3 regions of the Dyella sp. 2HG41-7 genome follow, and region 2 is predicted to be linked to each of the others. Evidence: predicted binding sites of a transcription regulator. Region 2 holds the regulator's gene; each other region holds the start of a gene.

Region 1 (7,925 bases), 1.4 Mb from region 2:
AGCCGCAGCGAACACGAATGTTCAGGTCGAGGCGCGGCCAGCCGTTGCGCAAGAAGGCGCAGAAGGCGAAGGCCAGCGTCGCCGTCGTCGCGGCGGTCGCGGTCGTCGTCGTCCGGGCGCGGCGCCCGCCGCGGAGATGGCGGCCAATCAAAACGTGTCGAACGGCGGCAGCCGTCCTTCGCGGCAAGTCGTGGCGCAAACGCCGTCGGGCGAACAAGCCGCGCCGCAAAAGGTCGGCTTCTTCCGCCGAATCGCGCGTCTGTTTACGGGGCGCTGAACCCGCGCATGCGTCGCCGCGCAAATTTTTGGCGACGCATCCCGCAAAGGTGCGCACAACGCTAACGCTTCCCTTATCCTTGCGCCCATCCAATCACGTTCTAGGATGGGCAGCGCGGTGATCCGCTTCGATCAGGTCAGCAAGCGTTATGAAGGAGGGCATGAAGCCCTTTCGCAGCTTACGTTCGAAGTCGCCAAAGGCGAGATGGCGTTTGTGACCGGGCATTCGGGCGCTGGCAAGAGCACCTTGCTCAAACTGCTGGCGTTGATCGAGCGACCCTCGCATGGCCATGTCACGCTCGATGGCCAAAGTCTCGCCAAGATCGGTCGCGCGGGCATACCCAAATTGCGCCGTAGCCTGGGCATGGTGTTTCAGGATCATCACTTGCTGATGGATCGCACCGTATTCGCCAATGTCGAGTTGCCGTTGGTGATCGGCGGCATCGCGCCGCTTGAGCGTGGTCGTCGCGTGCGCGCGGCGTTGGAAAAAGTCGGCCTGCTCGATTACGAACGGCAATTGCCGGCATCGCTTTCCACCGGCGAGCAGCAGCGCGTGGGTATCGCGCGCGCCATCGTCGCCAAACCGAGCGTGCTCATCGCCGACGAACCCACCGGCAACCTCGATCCGCAACTCGCATTCGAGATCATGGGACTGTTCGCCGAATTTCAGCAGGTGGGCACTACCGTGCTGGTGGCGACGCACGATCTGCCCTTGATCAAACGCATGAGGAAGCGCGTGGTCGTGCTCGATCACGGTCGCCTCGTGGCGGACGTTTCCGCGGAGGAGGTGCTATGAGCGCATCGACCGACACGCAAACGCCGACGCCCGCACCTGTGCGCAGCGAACGCAGTCATCGTCGCCCGGTTTCGAGCTGGCGCGAGCATCACAGCTGGAGCGCTGGCGCGAGTTTGCGTCGCCTCGCATCCAAGCCCGTCGGAACCTTGCTCACCGTCGCGGTGATGGGCCTGGCGTTGGCGTTGCCGCTGGCGTTCTACATGCTGCTTTCGAACGTGCAAACGCTCGGCGATGCGCTGGGACGCAATCAGGTCGTGAATGTCTTCCTGAAGCCCGATCAAGTCGCTGGCAATGCGCAGATGCTGGCCAAGCAGATCCAGCAGCACGACGGCGTCGCCAGCGTGACGGTGAAATCGCCGCAACAGGGCATGGACGAATTGAGCAAGATGCAAGGATTTTCCGATGCGCTGCACGCGCTCGACGACAATCCGCTGCCGTTCGTGCTTCAGGTGCAACCGCAAGATGGCGTTTCCGCCGATGCGGTCAGTCATCTCGTGGACGATGTGCGCGGTATGCAAGGCGTCGATATGGTCCAGGACAGCGGCACCTGGCGTGAGCGACTCGACGCTTTGCTCGGTGTGGGCAATCGCGCTGTGATGATTCTGGCGGCGCTGTTTGCGCTGGCGGTTCTGCTGGTGGTCGGTAATACGGTGCGCGTGGATATCACCAGCCGCGCCGAGGAAATCGGCGTGCTGAAGCTGATAGGCGCCAGCCGCGCGTTCGTGCGGCGTCCCTATCTCTATGCGGGCGTCTGGTATGGCCTCTTCAGCGGCATCCTGGCGGTGGGGTTGGCGATCGCCATCGAATTTGCCTTGGCCGAACCGGTGGCTCGGCTTAGTCAGGTCTACGAAGGGAAATTCCAGGCTGGCGGCTTGCCGCCGTGGCTGTTGTTGAGCGTTCCCGTCGCTGCGGCTTTCCTGGGTTGGCTGGGCGCACGCTTGGTGAGCGCCTGGCAATTGCGTAAGGCGGCGTAAATCGCCCGCCCACGTACGAATGTGGCGAGCGGTGAAGCCGTTCGCACAGCCCGTTGCCTGTCTGATTCACCATAGCGATGTGGTCGATGGCCGGCTCGTAACGCGGCTGTTTCCTCACAACCGGATAGAATGTGTGCCTACAGGCGCAGGGGGCGCTTGACGACATGGAGCACGGAAGCCACGCAAAACCGGGACGGTGGGGTTTTTGATGAGTTCAAGCATCAGCAGCCGTGATCTGAGCACCGCGCCGCGTGTGCTGGTGGTCGACGGTTCCAAGGTGGTTCGCCAGCTGATTTCGCGCGTCCTGCAAGCGGAATTGCCGCAGGCCGAGGTCGTCGGTTGCGGCTCGGGTGCGGAAGCGCATCGGCTGCTCGAAAACGGCGTGTTCGATTTCATTACGATCTCGCTGCGCCTACCCGATATGGACGGTTTGGAACTGGCGCGCTACGTGCGCGAATCCGCGCCGCAAGTTTATGTGCCGATCGTGGTGGTGTCCGGCGATGTGGATGATCGTCTGCATCGACGCGCCTTGGGCGAACACGTCACCGATTACTTCGACAAATCGCTCGGTTTCCAAGCGCTGGCGGAATTCATCCGCGGTTACGTGCGCCCGGAAAGCGCCGCCGAAGGCGTGGTGCTGTACGTGGAAGACAGCCGCGTGGTGGCGCTGGCGACGCGCCGCATGCTGGAAAAAATCGGGCTCACCGTGCGTCACGTGGTCAGCGTGGAAGACGCACTGGCCTTGCTCGAATCCGAGCGCGCGCAAGGTACGGTCGGCGCCGATCTGGTGCTCACCGACGTGAGCCTCAAAGGCGAATTGACCGGCGGCGATTTGCTGAAATTCATCCGTCTCGATTTTGGCTACGGCAAAGGCAAGTTACCGGTGCTGGTGATGACGGGCGACGAGAACCCGGACAATCAGGCCGCGTTGATTCGCGCGGGCGCCAACGATCTGGTCGAGAAGCCCGTCGAAGAAAAACTGCTGGTGACCAAGCTGCTGTTCCAGTTGCGCGTGGCGCAACATCTGCGCGGACGCGATAGCGCCGGAGCAATCTGATCGCTCTCGGCTGACGTGTCGCGTCGGCGCGGTGCGCATACGCGTGGCCGACCTAATCGTTATGATTCGGGGATGGCTAACGATCAACACGCAGCCCCGATGAGCGAAGAAGAACGCGTCAAACTCGAACCGTCCTGGAAAAGTCGCATCGGCGATTATTTGCAGCGACCTGAGATGCGCACGCTGTCCGAATTTCTCCGCGCGGAGAAACGTGCCGGCAAAGTGATTTATCCGCCGGGCCCCGAGATTTTCAACGCGTTTCAGCACACACCGTTCGAGGCCGTGCGCGTCGTGATACTCGGGCAGGATCCGTATCACGGCCCGGGGCAGGCGCATGGTTTGTGTTTCTCGGTGCGCCCCGGCGTGCCGGCGCCGCCGTCGCTGGTGAACATCTTCAAAGAGATCCAGCGCGATCTCGGTTATTCGCCGCCTGACCACGGCTGCCTGACACCCTGGGCGGATCGCGGGGTGCTGTTGCTCAACGCGGTGCTTACCGTGGAGCAGAGCCAGGCCGCCTCGCATCAGGGCAAAGGGTGGGAAGGTTTCACCGACGCGGCGATCGATGCGCTCAATCGGGAGCGCGAGGGGATCGTCTTCATGCTCTGGGGCTCTTACGCCCAGCGCAAAGGGCAGCTTATCGACACCTCCCGCCACGCGGTCCTGAAGTCGGTGCACCCCTCGCCCTTGTCGGCGCATCGAGGGTTTATCGGTTGTGGACACTTTTCGAGTGCCAACCGTTACCTGCAGGAACAGGGGCAACCGCCCATCGACTGGTCGCTGCCGCTTCGAGCTCAGCTGCGCGACGAATAACTACAATTGTTTCGCTGTGACCGACCCTTTGGTATGGCGGAGTCATCGGCACGGTGACTGCGGCCATCCGGAATGCACAGGAACTCTGGTGAGGAGCATGGCCATGAATACATCCACCTCAATGAACAGCCTGCATTTTACGAATCCAGTCGCCCCCGAGCCGCATCCGGTAGGCGCGCATTGCGACATCCGGCAGTTTCGTCACACGGATTTCGGCGAAGCGATGAGTCCGCTGGTATTGGTTGATCACTTCGTTATGACGGGCCCTACCTTCGAAGTGCACCCCCATGCAGGCATGTCGGCCGTAACGGTGTTATTTGAGGACACGCAGGGCTGGATGAGCAGTCACGACAGCGTCCACAACGATCACAGGATCGAACCCGGTGGCCTGCATTGGACGCTGGCTGGTCGCGGCGTCGTGCATACCCAGCAACCCGAAGGCGATAACCCGCGCCTGAATGGCTTGCAGCTCTTTGTCAATCTATCTCAACGGTTAAAGCAGATGGCGCCCGCCACCATGCTGCTGCGGCCGCAAGATGTCCCGGTTGTGGAGGTCGAGGGCCTCCGGCTGCGTGTGTTGGCGGGCTCCTTGGAGGGCAAGACAAGTCCGCTGATAACCCCAGAGCCGATTCTCATCCTGGACGGTTGGCTAGCCGATGGCGCGACAACGCGACTCCCCCTCCAAGCCGCCTGGAATGCTTGGGTTTATGCGCGTACCGGCAGTCTTTCCGTGCGTGATATCGCCGGTGAAGCGAAGGTCACCTTGGTCCCGGGTCAAGCAGTGGCCGTATCCGCCGATCAGCCCGGAGTGCTTGTATTGGGGTCGCCAGGCGGCGAGGTCCGTTTCGTGGTCATTGCTGGCCCGGCCATTCACGAACCGGTGGTTCAGTACGGTCCTTTCGTGATGACCAGCATTGAGGAGATGGAGCAGACCGTTCGAGATTTTCAGGCCGGAAAGTTCGGTACGGTGCGCCCGTTCACTTGAATCAAGCGGCGTCAGCCCAGCCTTTAACCGGCCACAAGTCATGCTTGAACTCCGGCTTTGGGGCACCCATCCGGGATGGACATGCCCGGGGTATTCGTGTACTATTTAGTACACAAAAGGCGCCGGAACTCATCGGTGCCTTTAGCACTCTAAGTATCCGAGTGCTAAGCTCAACCCCATATCTCTGGAGGTTCCAACATGTCCCAAGCCTTGGTAACGGCCAATCTGCCGGTTCCTAGCGTCGTCGGCAGTCTGGATGCCTATATTTCGGCCGTCCATCGCATTCCCGTGCTCAGCCAAGAGGAAGAGCAGGATCTGTCGCGTCGATATCATGAAGATGCCGATCTCGCCTCGGCCCGCAAGCTGGTGATGTCGCACCTGCGTTTCGTGGTGCATGTGGCTCGCGGTTACAACGGGTACGGTTTGCAGCTGTCCGACCTAATTCAGGAAGGCAACATTGGCCTGATGAAGGCGGTCAAGCGTTTCGACCCCGACCAGGGCGTGCGCCTGGTCAGTTTCGCCGTGCACTGGATTCGCGCGGAAATGCACGAGTTCATCCTGCGCAACTGGCGCATCGTCAAGGTGGCTACCACCAAGGCGCAGCGCAAGCTGTTCTTCAACCTGCGCAAGAGCAAGAAGCGCCTGGGCTGGATGAATGCCGAAGAAGTGCGCACGGTCGCCAAGGACCTTGGCGTGCCGGAAGCCACCGTACGCGAAATGGAATCGCGTCTGTCCGGTCGCGATATCGGCTTCGAAGCCCCGGCCGATGCGGAAGAGGATGCCAAGCCGGCACCGGAAGCGTTTCTGATCGACGAAGGCGCCGATCCGTACGAAAACGTGGCTGACGCCGACCAGTCCGACAACCAGCTGGAAACGCTGTCGTCCGCACTTCAAAAGCTGGACCAGCGTTCGCGCGACATCATCCAGCGTCGTTGGCTCAACGAGGAAAAGGCCACGCTGCAAGATCTTGCCGATGAATACGGTGTCTCCGCCGAACGCATCCGCCAGGTCGAAGCCAACGCCATGAAAAAGATGCGCGGTTTGTTCGCAGCCTGAAGCCGTACTGACACGGCAATCACGACGGCCTCCCTCGCGGAGGCCGTTTTGTGTTTAAGTCCCGCGTGAAATTCAACGCGGACGCCCATGCCTCACATCCTGGTCATCGAAGACGACGAGATCACCGCACGCGAAATCGTGCTGGAGCTGGCCGCGCATGGCATCAGCGCCGACCGCGTGCACGATGGCGCGCAGGGTTTCCAGCGCGCCCAGGAACCACATTACGACGCCATCACCCTGGACTTGATGCTGCCGGGCATGGACGGCCTCACGCTGGTAAAGCAATTGCGCGAACGCGGCATCACCACGCCGGTGCTGATGATCAGCGCGCTCGGTGACGTGGACGAACGCGTGCGCGGCTTGCGCGCCGGTGGCGACGACTATCTCACCAAGCCGTTTGCACCGGACGAAATGGCGGCGCGCATCGAAGTGCTGTTGCGTCGGCATCGCCAGGAACAACCTTCGCAAACCAAGCTGCGCGTCGCCGATCTGGAACTGGACATCATCACGCGCACGGCGCGCCGTGGAAGTCGCGAATTGACGTTGCTGCCCACCGAATATCGTCTGCTGGAATTCCTGATGCGCTACCCGGGCCAAGTGCTAACGCGCGCGATGATTTTCGAAAGCGTGTGGGGATTGCGCTTCGATCCCGGCACCAATCTGATCGACGTGCACATCGCGCGTTTGCGTCGCAAGGTCGACAACGAAGGCGAACCGTCGTTGATTCGCACCATGCGCGGATCGGGATATCGACTTGGCTAATCCCACCCAAAATCTCGGAATTCACTGGCGCGCCACCACCTCGCGTTTGCTGCTTGCCTACGGCGTGTTCTTCGTCATCTGGGGCACGGTGCTGCTGGGGTCCATTTATTGGGAAGCGCGGCACTATCTGGAAAACCGCACGGATACGCAGCTCAAGCAGCAAATTGGTTATCTGCGCAGCTTGAACGAAGACCACATGCTGGTGGCGTTGAACGACTACATGGTGCTCGAGCAAACCAACTACAACGCGTGGGGTTTGTTCGACGCGCACGGCAAGTGGCTGTACGGCGATGTGTTGCAGATACCCGAGGGCCTCAAGCCCGATATGGTCACCGTGCGCATGTCCACCGAAAATGTGGAGAGCGGCCCGTTCGCGCCGCAAACGCCCACACTTTCAGTGATCGCGACACGCCTCGACAACGGCCAAATACTCGTGCTCGCGCATGCCACGCGCATTGCCGCGCGCGTGGGCGGCATCATTTTGCACGCGTTGTGGTGGGGGCTTTCCTTTACTTTGGTGCCCGGTTTGATCGGTGGTTTGATCCTCAATCGCGCACCGCGTCGGCGCATTCGGCAGATCGAATCGGCCACGCAATTGATCGTGCAGGGCGATTTGCATCGTCGCCTGCCGGTGGGCGAACGCGGCGACGAACTGGACCGACTCGCCGCCATCGTCAACAACATGCTCGACCAGATCGAGCGATTGATGGGCGAAGTGAAGGGCGTCTGCGACAACATCGCGCATGATCTGCGCACGCCGTTGACGCGTTTGCGTTCGCAGTTGTACCGCGTGCAACAGCAAATGAAGGAAGACGATCCGCACGCCGCGTTGATCGAACAATGCGTCAGCGACATCGATGAAGTGCTCGCACGCTTCCGCGCGCTGCTGCGCATTTCGGAGTTGGAAGATCGGCGCCGGCGCGAAGGCTTCGTCGCAGTTGATCTGGGCCAGACGCTGCAGCACGTGCACGAACTGTATGCGCCACTGGCAGAGGACCAGCAACTGCAATTCGCGTTGCAGATCGATCCAGATCTGATCGTGCAGGCGGACCCCGATCTGCTGTTCGAGGCGCTGGGAAATCTGGTCAGCAACGCGATCAAATTCACGCCCTCGGGCGGTCGCGTGTCGCTGAGCGCGGTGCGCGTCGATGCAGAGTCCGCGCTTCTGGAAGTGATCGACAGCGGTCCTGGCATCCCCGAAGCGCAGCG
Region 2 (7,925 bases):
CGGTTGCGGAAGGTCGCCGTAAACAAACTCGCGCCAACCCAGCGCGTAGCCGTGCAAATAATCGATAAGCCCCGCGGCGGCCAGCTCACCGCCAATCAACCACGGCCAATACCGCAACGGCGACAACAACAGAATGCCGAAGCGCAGGCCGAATTGAAGTGTCCAGTCGGGCTGCGAGGTCGGCCAGAGCAATGCCCAAAGCAGGCCATAGGCAAGACCCACAAGTGGGCCAGAAGGGAGATAGGGCAATGGTGATTTGAGTCGCATGCGCGGATGGTACATGCGGACCGCTTCCGTCCGTCGTCCAGACTGATACAGTGCGGCCATGCACAGTATTGTTCTGGTCGACGATCACGCCATTGTCCGCGAAGGGTTTAAACGGCTCATTGAAATGGAGCCGGACCTGGAGGTCGTGGCCGAATGCCGCAATGCCGACGACGCGGTGGAAGCCATCAGCCAGCGCCAGCCCGATCTGGTAGCGCTGGATCTGTCGTTGCCGGACGGCAGCGGGTTGCCGCTGATCGAACATTTGCGCAGTGTCGCTGCTGGCACGCGCATCGTGGTGCTGAGCATGCATGACGGCGAGCCTTATGTATCCGAAGCGCTGCGGCGTGGCGCAAGTGGTTACGTCACCAAAGGCGTCGCGCCGGAAGAATTGGTGGCGGGCTTGCGCGCCGTGATGCGTGGCGAACAGTTTCTTAGTTCCGACCTGCGTCAGCGGCGCGCGGAGCGACCCAACGACACGCTCGATCCGATTGATCGGCTCACCGCTCGCGAGCATGAAGTGTTTTTGCTGTTGGCCGCCGGGCGCGCGCCGAAGCAAGTCGCCGCCGAATTGGGGATCGGACAGAAAACCGTGTACATCCATCGCGCAAGTTTGATGGGCAAGCTGGGGGCGGGATCGGAACTCGATCTTTATCGCATCGCCAGCGAACGAGGGTTGTTGCAAACGCGCACCTGACTTTAGTCCCCTCTCCCCTCCGGGGAGAGGGTTAGGGTGAGGGGCGGGGCTTGCCGGGAACTGCACGAATTGATTTTTTGATGTTGCGCACTCGCCAACATCGCGCGAGGTTGGCCCCTCACCCCAGCCCTCTCCCCGGAGGGGAGAGGGAGTTAGAGCTGGGCTTGCTCCAACATTTTTTTGGCGTGCGCACGCGTTTCGCGCGTAATTTCAACGCCACCAAGCATGCGCGCCAATTCATCGCGCCGCCCTTCGGTGTTCAAGGTCTCGATACGCGTTTGCGTGGACGCGCCGTCGCTATGTTTGCTGACGCGCAGATGCGCATGGCCCTGCGCCGCGACCTGCGGCAAATGCGTCACGCACAACACTTGGCAACGCGAGCCAAGCGCGCGCAATTTCTGACCGACCACTTCGGCGACCGCGCCGCCGATGCCAGTGTCCACTTCGTCGAACACCATGCAGCCGATGGTGTCTTTACCGAGCGTTGCCACTTCGATGGCGAGGCTGATGCGCGCCAGTTCACCACCGGAGGCGACTTTGCGCAGGGCGCGCGGCGGTTGTCCGGGGTTGGCGCTGACCAGCAATTCGCAACGCTCGCGACCTTGCGGGTCGGGTTCATTGTTGTCGGAGTGTTCCAGCGTAACTTGCAACACGCCGCCGGCCATACCGAGTTCGGACATCAGCGCGCTAACTTCTTTGCCCAGTCGCTTGGCGGCAATTTGTCTCGCCTTGCTCAAATCTTCCGCGGCTTTGTCGTAGTCGCGTTGCAGTTGCGCGCGCTGAGTGCCAAGGCGTTCGAGCGCGTCGCCGGCGTTTTCCAACTCCGTCAGTTCGGCCTGCAGCGCGATGCGTTTGTCGTCGAGTTCGGCCGCGGGCAGGCGATGTTTGCGCGACAGTTCGTGCAGGCGCGTCAGGTGCGCGTCCACTTCGGCGTAGCGCTCAGGGTCGAGGTCGACATCTTGCGCATAGCGGCCGAGGCTGTCGGCGGCTTCGTTGAGTTGGATCTGCGCGTTGTCGAGCAGTTCGAGCATTGGCGCAAGGCGATCGTCCAGTGCGGCAAGGCGGCCCAATTCAGCATGGGCGCGGCCAAGCGAGGAGCGCAGCGCAAATTCGCTGTCGCCATCGAGCAGATCGACGACGTTGGTGATGCCTTCCGTCAGCTTGCTCGCGTTCGCCAAACGCTTATGGCTGTTTTCCAGATCCGCCAGCTCGGCAGCGGGCAGCGCCCATTTTTCGAGTTCGGTCAGTTCGTGCCGCAGCAATTCGAGGCGGTGTTCGCGATCGTCGCCGCCGCTCAGTTTGCGGATGCGCGCGCCAAGCTCGCGCCATTGCTGGGCGAGATCGCGCACCTGCGCCACGCGCGCTTCGTTTTCGGCGTAGGCATCGAGCAGGTTCATTTGATGACTGCGTTCGAGCAGTGCTTGATGCTCGTGCTGGCCGTGAATTTCAACCAGCAATGCGGCCAATTCGCCCATCTGGCCGATGGTGGCGGGGCGTCCGTTGATCCAGGCGCGCGAGCTGCCTTCGGCGCGAATCACGCGGCGGAGCTGGCAGGCGCCGTCTTCGTCCAGTTCCTCGCGCTTCAGCCAGTCGTGCGCCTCGGGCAGGTCGGTGAGATCGAACTCGGCGGTCAGCTCGGCGCGATCGCTGCCGGCGCGCACGATGCTGCTGTCGGCGCGTGAGCCGGCCAAAAGCATCAGGGCATCTACTAGCAAGGATTTGCCGGCGCCGGTTTCCCCGCTGACCACGGTCAAACCCGGGCCGAAGGTGATGTCGGCTTCTTCAACGACGGCGAGATGGCGGACGTAGAGGGAGGTGAGCATGGGGCGGCGTGTTGGTGATCGGCGCGATTGTAAAGGGGAATAGGGAACATTTGGCTTGCCGCGAAGCGGGCGTTCCCAGGTCCCCGTTCCCGTTGTTACGGCTTTCTTGCATTCTCGCCCGGCAAACCTTATTTCTTAGCTGTCTCACGGATTGCCACAGCGCATGAACCGCCACCCTGGTCAAGAACTCGATATTCGCGCACGACGTCTGCTGCGCACCTTGATCGCGCAGTATTTGGCGGACGGCGAACCTGTGGGCTCGCGCACCTTGGCGCGGTCGTCAGGGCTGGACGTGAGTCCGGCCACCATCCGCAACATCATGTCCGACCTGGAAGACGCCGGCTTGATCGCGTCGCCGCATACCTCGGCCGGGCGTATTCCCACGCCGCGCGGTTTGCGACTGTTCGTCGACAGCCTGATCGAACTGCAACCGCTGCCGCGCGACGAGATGGTGCGCTTGCAGCGCGAGCTGCCGCCCGGTCCGACGACGGCGCGCGATCTGGTGGGCAATGCATCGATGCTGCTTTCGGCGATGACCCATTTCGCCGGCGTGGTGACCGTGCCCAGGCAAACGGACTTCCCGCTGCGCCATATCGATTTCGTGCCGCTGCCCGATGCGCGCATCCTGGTGATTCTGGTGTTCTCGGACAATCAGGTGCAGAACCGCGTCATCCAGCTCTCCAAGCCGTTGGATGTGCGGGAGCTGGAGCAGGCGGCCAACTACATCAACGAACATTTTGTCGGCCTGCGCGTCGACGAAATCCGCGCGCGTTTGCTGCGCGAATTGCGCGAGGCGAGCAGCGAATTGCATCAGATGCTGGCTCAGGCGGTGGAGCTGGCGGCATCCTCGTTCGCGCCGCAAGACGAAGACGTGCTGGTCAGCGGCCAGACCAACCTGATGGCGTACGCCGAGCTCGCGAATCTGGATCGCCTGCGCGAGCTGTTCGACGCTTTTCAAAAGAAGAACGAGCTGCTGCAATTGATGGAGACCTGCGCCAAAGCGCAGGGCGTGCGGTTGTTTATCGGCGAGGAATCGGGTTTCGCCGCCCTCGACGGTTGCAGCGTGGTCACCGCGAGCTATGGCGCGCAGGGGCGGCTGTTGGGGGCGGTTGGTGTGATCGGTCCAACCCGAATGGCGTATGAGCGTGTGATCCCCGTGGTGCAGGCTACGGCGGCTTTGCTCAGCGACGCCTTGAATCGCGCCGCCAAGACCTCATAAATCGCTCGGGAGGCGGGAAATCCGCGTTATATTTGACGGTCGGCAGCACATGCCGGCCCTAGACGATGTTTGGAGTTATTTCATGCACACCAGCGATTCGCAGTCGCCGAACGCGACGCCCGAAGCGGGCGCACAGAACCCTGCGCTCGATGCGCAGCTTGAGGCCCTGAAAACCAAGGTCGCCGAGCTGGAAACGAGCAACAACGAACTGCGCGAAACCGTGCTGCGTGAAAAGGCCGAGCTGGAAAACCAGCGCCGTCGTCTGCATCGCGATCTGGAGCAGGCGCGCCGCTTCGCCAACGAAAAACTGCTGAACGATCTGCTGCCCATCTATGACGGCCTCGAGCGCGGCCTGGCGGTGGAAAGCGGCGACTTGTCGGCGGTGCGTGAAGGCTTGAACCTTACGCTGAAAGAGCTGCTGCGCATTGCCGGCAACAATGGTCTGGTGCAGGTCGATCCCGTTGATCAGCCGCTCGATCCCGAGCGCCATCATGCCGTGAGCATGGTGGAAGCGCCCGGCAAAGCTCCCGGCACCGTCGTGACGGTGCTGCAAAAGGGCTATGTACTCAATGATCGTTTGCTGCGCCCGGCTCTCGTGACCGTCGCCAAGGACGACTGAACGGCGCCTGTAATTTCAGTACTGCAGGGTTCAACTGGTATTGAACACCTTTTACACGAACCCCATCTGACAACCATTCGCGGCCAGGGAGCCGCACACGAGATTCCGGAGCACACATCATGGGCAAGATCATTGGCATCGACCTGGGCACGACCAACTCGTGCGTCGCCATCATGGATGGCAGCACCACCAGGGTCATCGAGAATTCCGAGGGTGACCGCACGACCCCGTCCATCGTGGCCTTTACGAAGGATGGCGAAGTGATGGTGGGTGCGCCTGCCAAGCGCCAGGGCGTTACCAATCCTAAGAACACCTTCTACGCGGTGAAGCGCCTGATCGGCCGCAAGTTCACCGACGCGGAAGTGCAGAAAGATTTGCATATCGTGCCGTACGCCATCGTTGCGCACGACAACGGCGACGCCTGGGTGGAAACCTCCGACGGCAAAAAGATGGCGCCGCCGGAAGTCTCCGCAAAAGTGCTGATGAAGATGAAGAAGACCGCCGAGGATTACCTTGGCGAACCGGTGACGGAAGCCGTGATTACCGTGCCGGCGTACTTCAACGACAGCCAGCGCCAGGCGACGAAAGACGCCGGCCGCATCGCGGGCCTCGACGTCAAGCGCATCATCAACGAGCCGACCGCGGCGGCCCTCGCTTACGGCCTGGACAAGAAAGGCGGCGACCGCAAGATCGCGGTGTACGACCTTGGCGGTGGCACGTTCGACGTGTCGATCATCGAGATCGCCGAAGTCGACGGCGAGAAGCAGTTCGAAGTGCTGGCCACCAACGGCGATACGTTCCTGGGCGGCGAAGACTTCGACAAGCGCGTCATCGATTACCTCATCGAGGAATTCAAGAAAGACCAGGGCATTGATCTGAGCAAAGATCCGCTCGCGCTGCAGCGTCTGAAGGACGCCGCCGAACGCGCCAAGATCGAGCTGTCGTCCTCGCATCAGACCGAAGTGAACCTGCCGTACGTGACGGCGGATGCGTCGGGTCCGAAGCATCTCAACATCAAGCTGACCCGCGCGAAGCTCGAAGCGCTGGTGGAAGACCTGGTCAAGCGCACCATCGAACCGTGCCGCACGGCGTTGAACGATGCCGGTCTGCGCGTTTCGGACATCAGCGAAGTGATCCTGGTTGGCGGTCAGACCCGCATGCCGAAGGTGCAGGAATCCGTGAAGGATTTCTTCGGCAAAGAGCCACGCAAAGACGTGAACCCGGATGAAGCCGTCGCGGTGGGCGCCGCGATTCAGGGCGGCGTGCTGGGCGGTTCGGTGAAGGACGTGCTGCTGCTCGACGTGACCCCGCTGTCGCTGGGTATCGAAACGATGGGCGGCGTGATGACCAAGCTGATCGAAAAGAACACCACGGTGCCGACCAAGGCCTCGCAGGTGTTCTCCACCGCCGACGACAATCAGACCGCCGTGACCGTGCACGTGCTGCAGGGCGAACGCGATCGCGCCAGCGGCAACAAGTCGCTGGGCAAGTTCGATCTGGCCGGCATCGAGGCCGCACCGCGCGGCATGCCGCAGATCGAAGTGACCTTCGACATCGACGCAAACGGCATCCTGCACGTGTCGGCCAAGGACAAAAAGACCGGCAAAGAACAGCGCATCGAGATCAAGGCCGGTTCCGGTCTGTCGGATGAAGAAATCCAGCGCATGGTTGCCGACGCCGAAACCCACAAGGAAGATGACCGCAAGTTCCACGAGCTCGTGGGCACGCGCAACAAGGCCGATCAGCTGGTGCACGCCACGCGCAGCGCGCTGAAGGAACACGGCGGCAAGGTGCCGGGCGAACAGCTGAGCTCGATCGAAGGCGCGCTGTCCGATCTGGAAAAGGTGAAAGACGGCGACGACAAGGACGCCATCGAAGCCAAGATCCAGAAGTTGGAGCAGGTGGCGCAATCGCTGTATGCCGCCGCACAGTCGGGTGGTCCGGCTGCCGATGCCGGTCCGCAGCACGGCCCTGGCCCGGGCGGTTCCGCCCAGCCGGACGACGTGGTCGATGCCGAATTCACCGAGGTGAAGAACGACGGCAAGTCGTAATAAACCAAGCAGTATGAAGACGAGCGCCTTATCCAAGGCGCTCGTCGTTTTTAGGAGGGGAGGCGATGGAAAAGGGGCGGCTCGAAGCCTTCAGTGATGGCGTGTTGGCCATCATCATTACCATCATGGTGCTGGAACTGAAGGTGCCGCACGGTGACAGCTGGGACGTCTTGATTCCGCAGTGGCCAGTGTTCGTGAGCTACGTGATGAGTTTCGTTTACGTAGGCATTTACTGGAACAACCACCATCACTTCCTGCATGCCGCCGAGAAAGTGAACGGCAGCGTGCTTTGGGCCAATCTCCATTTGCTGTTCTGGTTGTCGCTGACGCCGGTCACCACCGGCTGGATGGGCGAAAATCACTTCGCGCAGCTTCCTGTGGCGGTCTACGGCTTTGTATTATTGATGAGCGCCGTCGCCTGGGCGCCGTTTCAAGCCAGTCTCATCGGCGCTAACGGCGGAGAATCCTCATTGCTGGCGCAAGCGGTGGGCGGCGACTGGAAAGGCAAGGTCGCCATCGCCATATACCTGATTGGCATCGTGCTGGCGTTCGTGGCGCCGTGGGTGTCGTGTGTTCTTTACGCCACGGTGGCAGCGATCTGGTTCATTCCCGATCGGCGCATCGAATCGCGGATCTTGAAATGAGCAAGCGTGACTATTACGAAATTCTAGGTGTCGATCGATCGATCGGCGATGCGGAACTGAAAAAATCGTTCCGCCGGTTGGCGATGAAATATCACCCCGACCGCTGCCCCGACGATCCGCACGCGCAAGAAAAATTCAAAGAGGCCAAAGAGGCCTACGAAGTGCTTTCCGATCCGGAAAAGCGCTCGATGTACGACCAGTACGGCCACGCCGCGTTCGAAGGTGGCATGGGCGGTCGCGGCGGCGCCGGCTTCGGCGATATGGGCGATATTTTCGGCGACATCTTCGGCGATATTTTCGGCGGCGGTGGACGCGCGCGTCAGCGGCGCGGCGCGGATTTGCGCTACATCATGGAACTGGATCTCGAAGAAGCCGTGTTTGGCGTCGAGAGGAAGTTCGATATCCCCACGCAAGTCAATTGCCATCACTGCAACGGTAGCGGTTCCGAAGACGGCAAAACGGTGACATGCAAAACCTGCAATGGGCACGGTCGTGTGCGCATGCAGAACGGCATTTTCTCGATTCAGCAGGCGTGCCCGCATTGCGCCGGTAGCGGCCGCGCGATCGAAAAGCCGTGCAAGCGCTGCCACGGCGACGGACGTCTGGAA
Region 3 (7,925 bases), on a different contig from region 2:
CGCCACCGCGAGAAACGAGCGATCATCCGGCAACGCCTTGATCAGGTCGTCGGTGAACACGACGGTTCCATCCGGCAGCGCGAAGGCATTCGCGCCGATGGCTGGCGCGTTGTAAAAGGCGATAGCTACTGGCGGGAGCCCGGAAACGCCGTGCGCAAACCGATCGAAAATCTGCTGCAGGTGCGCGCGGCGATCCGCAGGCAACTGGCTAGTTAAAAGAATTCGTCCTCGCAAAACCGATAGCGATTCTCTTCCCATCACCACTTCGGCGCGGTGCGGCATATGCGAAGCGATGCGATCGGCCGTCCACGGCAACACGTATTCGAATAAACCGATCGTCGCCAGCACCACGACCACGATGCTGACGATCGCGATCGAACGCATGCGCTCCAATCGATCGACCGTGCGCTCGATGCGATGACTGCGCGCGAACCAATCCGCGGGCATGTCGTCATGCGCAATCTGCAATTGCGCGCCGTCCGGCAACCACAAGGTAAAGGGCACGCCGATAACGCGTGCGCTCGGCTCGATATCCGAGAATGGCGCGCATCCGGCCACATCCGCACCACGCCAATTCAACGAATCGCCCACGCGCGACACGACGACCCGCGTTGCGCGGGTCGTCCGACCGTCATGAAAGATGCCGGGTATCGACATTAGAGACCGATATCGAAGCCCAAAAGGCTGTCGATTTCGGTACCCGTGGCGCTGACGTCGTTATCGCTGGCGCGTTGCGTGAATTCTTCCAGGTTGCCTTCGCCAATCACGCGCAAACACGACGCGCGATAGCGCACCACCTGAATCTTAGCCCACGGAATGGCGAGACCGAGCGTAAAGATGATCGCCAACGCATTGCCCATATAGATCCGCAGCATCGGCCCGAATTCGAGCGACGACTGCATCTGATAACGCGCCAACGACGCCTGGTTGTACAGCGCATTGGTCATGCGGACGTGCGTGTACGTCCAAATCGTGATGTACAACGGAGCAAGGCATAGATAGCTGACAAGGACGATCAGAATCGGATGCGTCTTTGGATCGATATGCCCTTTCACCAACCCATTGAAGAAGATCCCCATCAAAATCCCCGTAGGAATCATGCAGAGAAGTGCGATGCCGAACGCAGCGCCATAGATGCGGTAGTACGCACCGATTTCGGTGGTGAAGCGAAACGACTTGCCGCCGAAGTAATGGTGCTCGGCCATCCATTGCTGCTGATTGCCCTTGACCCAGGGATAGAAAGCGAACATCCCCGCAAACAGCAGCAACGCGCCAGCGAGCGGATGCCCGACGGACTTCAGAAGTCCAAACAATCCGAGCGGAATCGCCATCAACAGATACACCAACAAATACCACTGATACGCCCCGGCGTAATCGGCGATAAAACGAAAATGCAGACCGCGCCACGCCGAATACCGCGCACGGAACATCAAGCCTTTCACGACCATCCACGGCATAAAGACACCGACCACGCCCATCGTGGCCAGCTGCAGCGGACGGGAAAAGTGACCCGCGATCACATAGGTGGCGAACAGCATCGCTGCAATCAACCGCCCGCGCAAAATAGGAATGGGTCGCGCGAGATATTCGAACGGCGATCCTTCGAACAGCGTGTTGGCGTACATGTAGCGTCGCGTACGCACCGACGCCCACGCCGAATAAATACCGAGCGTGACGATGCTCAAAGCGACATTGACGATCCAGATGCGAAAGTAATCGCGCGCGTTACCGCGGAATTCGAACTCGTGGACGTCGGCGGAGCGACCGATGATCGTGTCGCTGATCTCGGGCAAGTAAATGCCCGAGCCCATGGTCTCGTCATGCATATCCCTATTTCCCCTCTTCGACCTCCCCCCGGAGGTGAGCCGAGTGTAGCGCCGAAATGTGATCCGCAACGCACTCTGCCAGGGCGGGACAAACCGTCGGCCGGGGTATCGAAAAGGGAAAAAGAAAGCCCCGCTTGCGCGGGGCTTTCTGCAAACACTTCGCGATGAACGCAGGACTTAGAAGTCCATGCCGCCCATACCGCCCATACCGCCGCCCGGGGCGCCATGGTTGTGCTCTTCTTTCTTCGGCAGCTCGGCCACCATCGCTTCGGTGGTGATGAGCAGGCCGGCCACGGACGAGGCGTACTGCAGGGCCGAACGCGTGACCTTGGTCGGATCCAGGATGCCGAATTCGATCATGTCGCCGAACTCGCCGGTAGCGGCGTTGTAGCCGTAGTTACCCTTGCCTTCCTTGACCTGGTTGACGATCACAGACGGCTCGTCGCCGGCGTTGAACACGATTTCGCGCAGCGGCGCTTCCAGCGCACGGCGGGTGATGGCGATACCGTGGTTCTGATCTTCGTTGTCGCCCTTCACGCCGTCGATGGCCTTCAGCGTGCGGATCAGCGCAACGCCACCGCCCGGGACCACGCCTTCTTCAACCGCGGCGCGGGTGGCGTGCAGCGCGTCTTCCACGCGTGCCTTCTTTTCCTTCATTTCGACTTCGGTCGCAGCGCCGACCTTGATCACAGCAACGCCGCCGGCCAGCTTGGCCACGCGTTCCTGCAGCTTCTCGCGGTCGTAGTCGGAAGAAGTCTCTTCGATCTGCGCCTTGATCTGGCCGATGCGCGACTGGATCTTCGCCGCTTCGCCAGCGCCGTCGATGATGGTGGTGTTTTCCTTGGTCACCACGACCTTCTTGGCGCGGCCGAGATCTTGGATGGTGGCCTTCTCAAGCTGCAGGCCCACTTCTTCGGAGATGACCTGGCCGTTGGTGAGGATGGCCATGTCTTCCAGCATCGCCTTGCGACGATCGCCGAAGCCCGGCGCCTTCACGGCTGCAACCTTGACGATGCCGCGGATGGTGTTGACCACGAGGGTGGCCAGCGCTTCACCTTCCACTTCTTCGGCGACGATCAGCAGCGGCTTGCCGGCCTTGGCGACGCCTTCGAGGATCGGCAGCATTTCGCGCACGTTGGAGATCTTTTTGTCGTACAGCAGGATGAACGGGTCATCCAGCTCGACCTGCTGGCTCTGCTGGTTGTTGATGAAGTACGGCGACAGGTAGCCGCGGTCGAACTGCATGCCTTCCACGACGTCGAGTTCGTTCTCCAGACCCGAACCTTCTTCAACCGTGATCACGCCTTCCTTGCCGACCTTCTTCATCGCGGTGGCGATGATGTCGCCCACGGCGACGTCGGAGTTGGCGGAGATGGTGCCGACCTGGGCGATAGCCTTGTCGTCAGCGGTGGGCTTGGAGAGCTTCTTCAGCTCTTCCACGGCGGCGATGACGGCCTTGTCGATACCGCGCTTGAGATCCATCGGATTCATGCCGGCGGCCACGGCCTTCAGGCCTTCGCGCACGAACGCCTGGGCCAGCACGGTCGCGGTGGTGGTGCCGTCACCGGCGGTGTCGGAGGTCTTGGACGCGGCTTCCTTGACGATCTGGGCGCCCATGTTCTCGTAGGCGTCGGCCAGTTCGATTTCCTTGGCGACGGACACGCCGTCCTTGGTGACGGTCGGAGCGCCGAAGCTCTTCTGGAGCACGACGTTGCGGCCCTTGGGACCCAGGGTGACCTTCACGGCATTTGCGAGGGTGTTCACGCCCTTGAGGATGCGTGCGCGGCTGTCTTCGCCGAAGCGGACTTCTTTAGCGGCCATAATTTTTTTGCCTCAAAAAAATTAAATTAAATACGGAAAATCTTGCGAAAAAACTGCGGAAGGAGCCAAAGGCGACGAGGTGCGAGTCTTTGACGTCAACACCAATCGCCACCGAATCAGCCCTCGATCACCGCCACAATGTCGTCTTCCTTCAGGAAGACCAGCTCTTCGCCGTCGATCTTGATTTCCTGGCCGGCGTACTTGCCGAACAGCACCACTTCGCCGGCCTTGACCGACATCGGGCGCACCTTGCCGTCTTCCAGGATGCGGCCTTCACCGGCGGCGATGACCTTGCCGCGGGTCTGCTTTTCGGTTGCGCTATCGGGGATGACGATGCCGCCGGCGGAGACACGCTCCTCTTCCAGACGCTTGACGATGACGCGATCGTGCAGCGGACGCAGTTTGCTCATGAGAAAACTCCAGCTATGGCTTGAGGTTAGAGAAAATAGTGGGCGACCCCGAGGCCGGCCTCTGGCAGGCGCCTGTTAGCACTCGGGAAACACGAGTGCCAATTTTAGCCTCCAAAAAAACCCTGGGTACAGGGCCGGTCGAACTCTGAAGAGATGAATAGGGGTGGGCTGGCGGCTTTCAAGGGTTCGGATAGAAGCAATTTTTAGATCGTCGCCCCGGCGCACGCGGTGAGGGCACATGGGTATGCCCGGGTTTGAGGAGCGAGGAAAGCCGGGGCGACGGGATATTCCCTATCGACACCGGCTGCGAGAACGTCAACGATTACGTATTGCGCCAACAACAAGGCTATCGGCAGTGAGTAACGAGCGCTCGCTTCGCGAGAAAATCGTCGCCAACGGTTTGAAATTGACCCCGTCCGGCTTGAGCCAGGGCACCTCCGGCAACCTGAGCATCCGCTTCGGCGGCGGATTCCTGATCACGCCCAGCGGGATGCCCTACGGCGAGGTCGCGCCGGACGACGTGGTGTTCGTGGATATGGAGGGTCGATACGAACACCCGCGCCGTCCGTCCAGCGAGTGGCGATTCCATCGCGATATCTACGCAGCGCGCGCCGACGCGGGCGCGATCGTGCACGCGCATCCGCCGTACAGCACGGCGTTGGCGATGTGCCGCATGGATATCCCCGCCGCGCATTACATGATCGCCGTCGGCGGCGGCGATTCGATTCGCTGCTCGGAATATTTCACCTACGGCACGCAGGAACTCTCCAATGCCGTGGTGCGCGCGCTGGATGGACGGCTCGCGTGCCTGATGGCCAATCACGGCATGATCGCCACCGGCGCCAACATGGAACAAGCGATGTGGCGCGCGATCGAAGTGGAAACGCTCGCGCATCAGTACACGTTGGCGCTGCAAATCGGCAAACCCGCCATGTTGAGCGATAAGGAAGTGGGCGATGTGCTGGAAAAATTCGGCAATTACGGTTTGATGGCGCGCAACGCTTCTTCCACCTAAGCGCGTCGACGAGGCTTTCTATGTCTGCTCCCGACCATGTTCTGCTCTGCTATTGCACGTGTCCGAATGTCGCGAGCGCGACGCATCTGGCCGAAGCCTTGGTCAACGAATCGCTCGCGGCGTGCGTAAATCGCATTCCCGGCATCCAATCGACGTATCGGTGGAAAGGCGAAGTCACCACTGACACGGAAGAACTGTTGCTGATCAAAACCACCGCGTCGCGTTTCGAAGCGTTGAAGGAACGCGTGCTGGCGTTGCATCCGTACGAATTGCCCGAATTGATCGCCGTGCCGGTGGAGCGCGGCCATGCCGCTTATTTAGAGTGGGTGCGCGCGGCCGGCGAAGATTGATCGGGCTTTCGATCCCCCACCGTAAGCGTTGCATCCGGTGGCGCGACAAACACCACTAGCATCGTTGCGGACTCGACGTCGCTCGCGTTGCCGCTCATGACGTGATGCGCCCCGGCCGGCTCGAACCAGCTGTCGCCGGGGCCATACACGTGCAGCGCGCCACCTTCGATCCGACTTCGAATATGGCCGCTCAGCACATACACGAACGCATCGCCGCCGTGCCGATGCGGAGCGGAAAATTGCCCCGGCGCGTAAGTCACGGTGACTGCGCTCAGTTGGCGATCGTGCGTGGCGGCGAGCGGCGACGATAGCAGCGCGTGCTCTTCCGCTGCCGCAATGCCGCCTGCCCATCCAATCGCTACGAATAATGCGAGAGCCGTTACACAACGCATAAACACACCTCCATCGAACGCGCCTACTTCGACGACAACGTCTTCAATTCGTCGCCCAGTTTCGGATCGACGCCTTCGATGCGTCGCACGACGCGCCCTTGTGCGTCGAACACCAGCAGCGTGGGCACATGCGTCACGCGGTAGCGGCGAAACAGTGTGCCGGATTCGTCCAGCGCCAGCGGCATCGTCAGATGATGGTCGCGCTGATACGCAAGCAGATCGTCCTTGCCTGCCCACAATCGCGAAGAAACGCCCAGCCAGCGCACGCGATCGTCTTGCGACAACGCGGTGACTTGCTCGCGCACGGCGCGGCAACTCTCCGCAACCGCAGGGCGACTCTGCGCGAGATAGGTTTCGCACCACGGCGACATAAACACCAGCACCGTGGGACGACCTTTGCCGGCATCTGTGCGCAGCGGAAAATCGGCGCCCGATACGGTGGGAATCGAGAGGTCCGGCAGCGTGGTGCTTGCCTCATCGCTCGCATTATTGGCTGCTGCGCGCGCGACCGTATTTGCGGGCGCCGACGTGCGCGCCGCCAACAACGCCGCGTCCAGCTTGTCATTCGCTTCGTGACCGAGAAACGCGATGCGACCGTCGCGACCGATCACCACATGCTGCGGCGTCACGCGCAAATGAAACGCCTCGCCGATAGAACCGTCGTCGAACACGATTGGCATCTTCAGACCCATCTGGCTGCGGTAACGGCGTACGTCTTTCACCGTATCGTCGAAACCGACATCGATCGCGATCACCACCAAATCTTTTCCCGCATGCTCGTACACCTGCTTAAGATGCGGCATCTGTTGGCGGCACGGCACACACCAAGTGGCCCAGAATTCCAGGTACACGGCTTTCTTGCCGTAGTAGCTGGCCAAGTCGATGGTTTGACCGTCGATGGTCTTCAGCACAAGCCTGGGCGCTGGCGTACCGACTAAACCACGTGCAGCCGCTTGCGCATGCTGATCGCCGGTTTCGGCGCGCAGCGATCCGCTCAACATCAAGAACAGCATCGATAAAAGGAAGGCTATGACGCGCACGTTCGATTCCTTGACTGGGGGTGCGAACATGCTCCCGAAACGATTGGCTCCTCGTAAGAGCCACTTTGCGGTAATTCATGGAGTCCACCGCAAACGTTGAAGCGCGCTAGCGGGCGTCGATCAGCTTCACCACTTTGCGCACGGCCTCGTCGATCCGCGGCACCTCGATCATGCCTAAGCCGAACGCGACGCCGTTCGACGATGCGCGATCCATCGCATAACCGTTCAACGATTCCAGGTTGATGCCGTGTTCGGCTGCTCGCGCATGCAAGGTCGTGGCGTCCTTCGATGCGAAAAGATTCGCCGCCAAATGCAAGCCCGCGTCGGAAGGCCATGGCCGCAAACGCTCTTTGGCGTGTCGCGTTATCGCATCGAGCAAGGCATCGCGCCGCTCGGCGTATACCTTGCGCATATGCCGCACGTGGCGCACGAGATGGCCTTCGGCGATAAACGCGGCGAGCGTATCTTGCGCCAGCACATCGCCGTGCCAATCGGTTTGATGCTTGGCGTTGACGAACGCCGCGCGCAGCCACGAAGGCACCACCGCGTAACCGAGTCGCAAGGTCGGAAACAGGCATTTGGAAAACGTGCCGACATAACACACGGTGTCGTTGCGATCGAGCGTCTGCAGCGCATCCAGCGGGCGCCCGCTGTAGCGAAACTCGCTGTCGTAATCGTCTTCGATCACCAGCGCGCCGCGCGCACGCGCAAATTCCAACAAAGCGACGCGGCGACGCGGCGACATCACCACGCCCAAAGGAAACTGATGCGATGGCGTTACGTAGATCACGTTGGCGTCGGGCGGCAGTTGCTCGACGATCAATCCTTCTTCATCCACCGGCACACCGACAACGCGCGCGCCGGCTGCGAGAAAAACCGCGCGCAAGGGCGGATAGCCGGGATCTTCCACCGCGACCACGGTTTCGCCCGGCGTCACTAGCACGCGCGCCAGCAGATCGAACGCTTGCTGCGCGCCGCTGGTGACGATCACATCGTCGGGCTCGCACGACACCGCGCGTGCGAACGAAATATGTTGTGCGATGGCTTCGCGCAGCGCGGGCCGCCCTTGCG

What was found. The regulator HrcA, encoded in region 2, represses chaperone genes, less so after heat shock. The targets are predictions, from matches to a motif close to TTNGCACTCNNNNNNNNNGAGTGCNAA.
Region 1: rpoH (RNA polymerase sigma factor RpoH) is a predicted target of HrcA. The motif match lies at 5,040-5,066, and genes of this name have one in related genera.
Region 3: L0U79_RS00335 (co-chaperone GroES) is a predicted target of HrcA. The motif match lies at 4,133-4,159, and genes of this name have one in related genera.

The regions. Positions count from the first base shown of each region.
Region 1 is NZ_JAJEJV010000004.1:900,569-908,493, forward strand. Features, by position in the region: gene L0U79_RS05470 (DEAD/DEAH box helicase) at 1-277, shown strand, start outside; gene ftsE (cell division ATP-binding protein FtsE) at 383-1,072, shown strand; gene ftsX (permease-like cell division protein FtsX) at 1,069-2,046, shown strand; gene L0U79_RS05485 (response regulator) at 2,255-3,103, shown strand; gene ung (uracil-DNA glycosylase) at 3,203-3,913, shown strand; gene L0U79_RS05495 (pirin-like C-terminal cupin domain-containing protein) at 4,017-4,898, shown strand; gene rpoH (RNA polymerase sigma factor RpoH) at 5,097-5,954, shown strand; gene L0U79_RS05505 (response regulator transcription factor) at 6,042-6,716, shown strand; gene L0U79_RS05510 (HAMP domain-containing sensor histidine kinase) at 6,709-7,925, shown strand, end outside.
Region 2 is NZ_JAJEJV010000004.1:2,308,706-2,316,630, forward strand. Features, by position in the region: gene L0U79_RS11785 (MASE1 domain-containing protein) at 1-282, opposite strand, end outside; gene L0U79_RS11790 (response regulator transcription factor) at 326-961, shown strand; gene recN (DNA repair protein RecN) at 1,114-2,784, opposite strand; gene hrcA (heat-inducible transcriptional repressor HrcA) at 2,948-4,003, shown strand; gene grpE (nucleotide exchange factor GrpE) at 4,086-4,622, shown strand; gene dnaK (molecular chaperone DnaK) at 4,742-6,673, shown strand; gene L0U79_RS11815 (TMEM175 family protein) at 6,739-7,317, shown strand; gene dnaJ (molecular chaperone DnaJ) at 7,314-7,925, shown strand, end outside.
Region 3 is NZ_JAJEJV010000003.1:69,653-77,577, forward strand. Features, by position in the region: gene L0U79_RS00320 (M48 family metallopeptidase) at 1-600, opposite strand, end outside; gene L0U79_RS00325 (YjgN family protein) at 657-1,826, opposite strand; gene groL (chaperonin GroEL) at 2,004-3,647, opposite strand; gene L0U79_RS00335 (co-chaperone GroES) at 3,764-4,057, opposite strand; gene L0U79_RS00340 (class II aldolase/adducin family protein) at 4,413-5,072, shown strand; gene cutA (divalent-cation tolerance protein CutA) at 5,093-5,422, shown strand; gene L0U79_RS00350 (cupin domain-containing protein) at 5,386-5,814, opposite strand; gene L0U79_RS00355 (TlpA disulfide reductase family protein) at 5,838-6,854, opposite strand; gene L0U79_RS00360 (PLP-dependent aminotransferase family protein) at 6,961-7,925, opposite strand, start outside.